Regions from separate parts of the Klebsiella ornithinolytica genome, predicted to be linked through region 2. Evidence: predicted binding sites of a transcription regulator. Region 2 holds the regulator's gene; the other holds the start of a gene.

Region 1 (2,397 bases), 2.3 Mb from region 2:
TTTATCCCTGAACCAGCACGGCCGACGCGGCGGCTTTCGCGCGCGCCACCGCCTCCTCGACGCTATCGGCGACGGCCAGCGTGACGCCCAGTCGACGAGAACCGTCAATCTCCGGCTTACCGAACAGGCGCAGCTGCAGTCCCGCCCCTACCGCGCCCTGGATATTGCTAAAGGTGACGTTCTGGCTGGTGAGCTGTGGCAGAATGACCGCGGAGGCCGCCGGGCCATACTGGCGAATCGCGCCAACCGGCAGACCGAGGAAGGCGCGAACGTGCAGAGCAAATTCCGAGAGGTCCTGGGAAATCAGCGTCACCATCCCGGTGTCGTGTGGGCGAGGGGAGACTTCACTGAAAATCACCTCATCGCCGCAGACGAACAGCTCTACGCCAAACAGACCGTAGCCGCCAAGCGCCAGCACGACTTTGCTGGCAATTTCCTGGGCGCGGGCCAACGCCAGCTCGCTCATCTGCTGCGGCTGCCAGGATTCGCGATAATCGCCATCCTCCTGGCGATGGCCGACCGGGGCGCAGAAATGGACGCCATCGACCGCGCTGACGGTAAGCAGGGTAATTTCAAAATCGAAATTCACCACCCCCTCGACGATAACCCGACCGGCGCCCGCGCGGCCACCTTGTTGCGCATAGCGCCAGGCCTCAGCCAGCTGATCAGCGTGACGAATAAAGCTCTGACCTTTGCCAGAAGAGCTCATGACCGGCTTCACAATGCAGGGAAGGCCAATCTCCGCGACGGCTTCGCGAAAGGCCGCTTCGCTGTCGGCAAAGCGGTATGCCGAGGTGGGAAGCTGCAGCTCCTCCGCAGCCAGGCGGCGAATACCTTCGCGATTCATGGTCAGTTTCGCCGCGCGAGCGGTGGGAACGACTTTCTGCCCGGCCTGCTCCAGCTCCACCAGCGTATCCGTAGCGATAGCTTCAATTTCCGGTACGATAAAGTCAGGTTTTTCTTCCGCAATCAGCGCGCGCAGCGTTTCACCATGCAGCATGTTGATGACGTGCGAACGGTGCGCCACTTGCATTGCCGGCGCGTCGGGGTAGCGGTCGACTGCGATGGTCTCAATACCCAGCCGTTGGCACTCAATGGCGACTTCTTTACCCAGTTCGCCGGAACCTAACAACATCACCCGTGTCGCTGCCGGACGCAGCGCTGTGCCTAATAACGTCATGACTCTTTTCCACAGTAAAAAAACATGCGCCACATTATAAACGAAAACGTTTGCGTCTGTCTTTATGACCGTTGGTTGAGTCCTGGGTGAAAATTTGCTATACTGTATAAAAATACAGTATAAAGAGGCTGCACAATGGCGGTTGAAATTAAATATGTGGTGATCCGCGAAGGTGAGGAAAAGATGTCGTTTACCAGCAAAAAAGAGGCCGATGCTTACGACAAAATGCTCGATCTTGCCGAGGTCCTCAACGACTGGCTGGTAGAGTGCCCGCTGACGCTGGATGAAACCCAGCGTGATGAAATGGCAATGTGGCTGGCGGAACGCAAAGAGACATTGCACCACATTCTGAGGTCAGGAAAACGCCCGGAAGCAGAAGACGGGGCAACCGGACAGGCTTCTCAGGATGAGAGCTCCGCGGCTGAAATCTCAGAGGCCGTAGCCGAGGGGGCAAGCGAACAACCCGCGGCAACCGCGCCGGCAAAATCGCGCAAGGTAAAGGCCGCCTGAGTCCGGCCGAATTTGCGCATCTTTAGCTGCTCATAACATTTCCTGACATCTCGTCGTTTAGGCTGATGACATCGCTTAATAAGCAACGAGGGAAATCATGGCTAACTGGCTTAATCAACTCCAGTCCCTGCTGGGCCAGCAGGGACCGTCTTCCTCATCAGGCGAGCGGCCGGATGGTAAAAGCTTCCTTCTGCCCGGGGCGCTGGGCGGCCTGGCGGGGCTGCTGGTGGCCAGTAAATCATCGCGCAAGCTGCTGGCCAAATATGGCACCAGCGCACTGCTGGTTGGCGGCGGGGCGGTGGCGGGAAGCGTGCTGTGGAACAAGTATCAGCAGAAAATGCGGGAAAATTCTCCTGCGCAATCTGTCGCTTCACCGGGGCAAGCCACCGGGGCGTCAACCTCGCCAGCCTCCGGGCTTGATGCCCGCAGCGAACGGCTCATTCTGGCGCTGGTGTTTGCCGCTAAAAGCGACGGGCACATTGATGACAGCGAGCGGGCAAACATTGAAGAGCAGCTGCGCGCGGCCGGTATTGCCGTGCAGGGGCGCGTTCTGATCGATCGCGCGCTGTCCCAGCCTCTCGATCCGCAGTGTCTGGCGCAGGGCCTCAACAGCGAGCAAGAGGCGCTGGAGATCTATTACATCAGCTGTGCGGCGATCGATATCGACCATTTTATGGAGCGTAGCTATCTCAACGCTCTGGGCGAAG
Region 2 (2,397 bases):
CGCGCCCTGGCGCACGACCAAACATCACCGAGACTGGCACCATTTGCACGTCCAGGTCAGGATGGTTGCGGTGCAGATCCAGGTAGTCGTGGAACAGCTTAATCGACTCTTCTTTCGGCGCGTAGTAGGTAAAGACGCGCGGGCCACCGTGGATAAATACGTAGCGCGGCAGCAGCGCGCCATCGATTTCCAGCGGTTCAAGCGGATCGGGTAAATCGTGCTCCAGGCACTGGGCGCGCAGGGTCAGCAGGTCCGCCTTGGAATTATAAGGCAGGACGTACATGATCGGACGCGAGGTATCCAGCCCTAATTCCTGAGCAGGTTCTGCGGGAATAGACTTGCTTTTTACCAGCACCCGTAATGGTAAATTCAGTAATTTATAGTAAATTCGTTGCCAGCCGGACATAAACGATGTGAAGCCTCTGGTTAATCATGCAAATGCGCGGCAAGAATAACAGAAAGCGCGCAAAATTTCCGTTGCCACGCGGCAAACGCGTACACTCATTGACGTCATTTACATAAAAAGGTTCTTTTGATGGCCAATAATACCACTGGGTTAACCCGAATCATTAAAGCGGCAGGTTATTCCTGGAAAGGGTTCCGTGCGGCATGGATAAATGAGGCCGCATTTCGTCAAGAAGGCATCGCCGCCATTGTTGCTGTCGCGATCGCCTGCTGGCTGGACGTTGACGCCATCACGCGTGTGCTGCTGATAGGCTCGGTCCTGATAGTGATGATAGTCGAAATTCTTAATAGCGCGATTGAGGCGGTGGTGGACCGTATTGGCCCGGAACATCATGAGCTGTCCGGTCGGGCGAAAGATATGGGTTCTGCGGCGGTGCTGCTGGCCATTGTGATCGCGCTGATCACCTGGGGCCTCTTGCTGTGGGCCCGCTATCACTGAGTGACCACTTTGTGAGATGCCCCCGCCTGGCGATGTCCTCCCGGCGATCGGCCGGCCCCCGATGGGTTTTGCCCGGCTGGCGACAATCACCCCTGGCGCAATGGGCTATCGGGGACGCAAAATGGAAAGAATCTCCTGATTTTTGTGTGAAATTTGATTCCAAAATCACCGTTAGCTGTATATACTCACAGCATAACTGTATATACACCCAGGGGGCGGGATGAAAGCGTTAACGACCAGGCAGCAAGAGGTGTTTGATCTCATTCGGGATCACATCAGCCAGACGGGCATGCCGCCGACGCGTGCGGAAATTGCTCAGCGCTTGGGGTTCCGTTCCCCAAACGCGGCGGAAGAACACCTGAAAGCGCTGGCGCGTAAGGGCGCGATCGAGATTATCTCCGGCGCCTCCCGGGGGATTCGCCTGCTTACGGAAGAAGAACCGGGTTTACCGTTGATTGGCCGCGTGGCGGCCGGTGAGCCGCTGCTGGCTCAGCAGCATATCGAAGGCCACTTCCAGGTCGATCCGGCGATGTTCAAGCCGAACGCCGACTTTTTGCTGCGGGTAAGCGGCATGTCAATGAAAGATATCGGTATTCTCGATGGCGATCTGCTGGCGGTCCATAAAACTCAGGATGTACGCAACGGCCAGGTTGTCGTGGCGCGTATTGACGAAGAGGTCACCGTTAAGCGTCTTAAAAAACAGGGCAATATCGTCGAACTTCTGCCAGAAAACAGCGAGTTTTCCCCTATCGTGGTGAATCTACGCGAACAAAATTTCACTATCGAAGGGCTGGCCGTTGGCGTGATTCGCAACGGCGAGTGGCTGTAACACCTTCCCCACGCAGCATCGTCTGATGCATGATGCTGCGCTGTCTCCTCCCGGTCAGGCTCTTTCTCATGTTCTTTAACGCCGCTGATAAGGCCCTGTGGCGCCTGGCGCTACCCATGATTTTCTCCAATATCACCGTTCCGCTGCTGGGACTGGTGGATACCGCCGTGATTGGCCATCTCGACAGCCCGGTTTACCTCGGCGGTGTCGCGGTCGGCGCGACGGCCACCAGTTTTCTCTTCATGCTGCTGCTTTTCCTGCGGATGAGCACCACCGGACTGACGGCGCAGGCCTTTGGCGCCAAAGATCCTCTCCGCCTGGCGCGGGCACTGGTGCAGCCGCTGGGGCTGGCAACAGGCGCCGGCCTGCTGATTGTGATTTTCCGAACCCCGCTTATCGATCTGGCGTTGCATATTGTTGGCGGCAATGACGCGGTGCTGGAGCAGGCGCGGCGCTTTCTCGACATCCGCTGGCTGAGTGCGCCGGCATCGCTGGCAAACCTGGTGCTGCTCGGTTGGCTGTTGGGCGTACAGTACGCCCGGGCGCCGGTGATTTTGCTGATCGTTGGCAACCTGCTGAATATTGTGCTCGATCTGTGGCTGGTGATGGGCCTGCACCTGAACGTGCAGGGGGCCGCGCTGGCGACGGTCACCGCCGAATATGT

Evidence for each region. The regulator LexA, encoded in region 2, represses DNA repair genes until DNA is damaged. The targets are predictions, from matches to a motif close to TNCTGTATGTACATACAGNA.
Region 1: a site for LexA is predicted at 1,281-1,300, ahead of Q1L34_RS09100 (YebG family protein). Genes of this name have one in related genera too.

The regions. Positions count from the first base shown of each region.
Region 1 covers NZ_CP130153.1:1,950,973-1,953,369, forward strand. Annotated here, with positions in the region: gene purT (formate-dependent phosphoribosylglycinamide formyltransferase) at 2-1,180, opposite strand; gene Q1L34_RS09100 (YebG family protein) at 1,316-1,690, shown strand; gene Q1L34_RS09105 (tellurite resistance TerB family protein) at 1,788-2,397, shown strand, end outside.
Region 2 covers NZ_CP130153.1:5,212,224-5,214,620, reverse strand. Annotated here, with positions in the region: gene plsB (glycerol-3-phosphate 1-O-acyltransferase PlsB) at 1-406, opposite strand, end outside; gene Q1L34_RS24675 (diacylglycerol kinase) at 536-904, shown strand; gene lexA (transcriptional repressor LexA) at 1,125-1,733, shown strand; gene dinF (MATE family efflux transporter DinF) at 1,802-2,397, shown strand, end outside.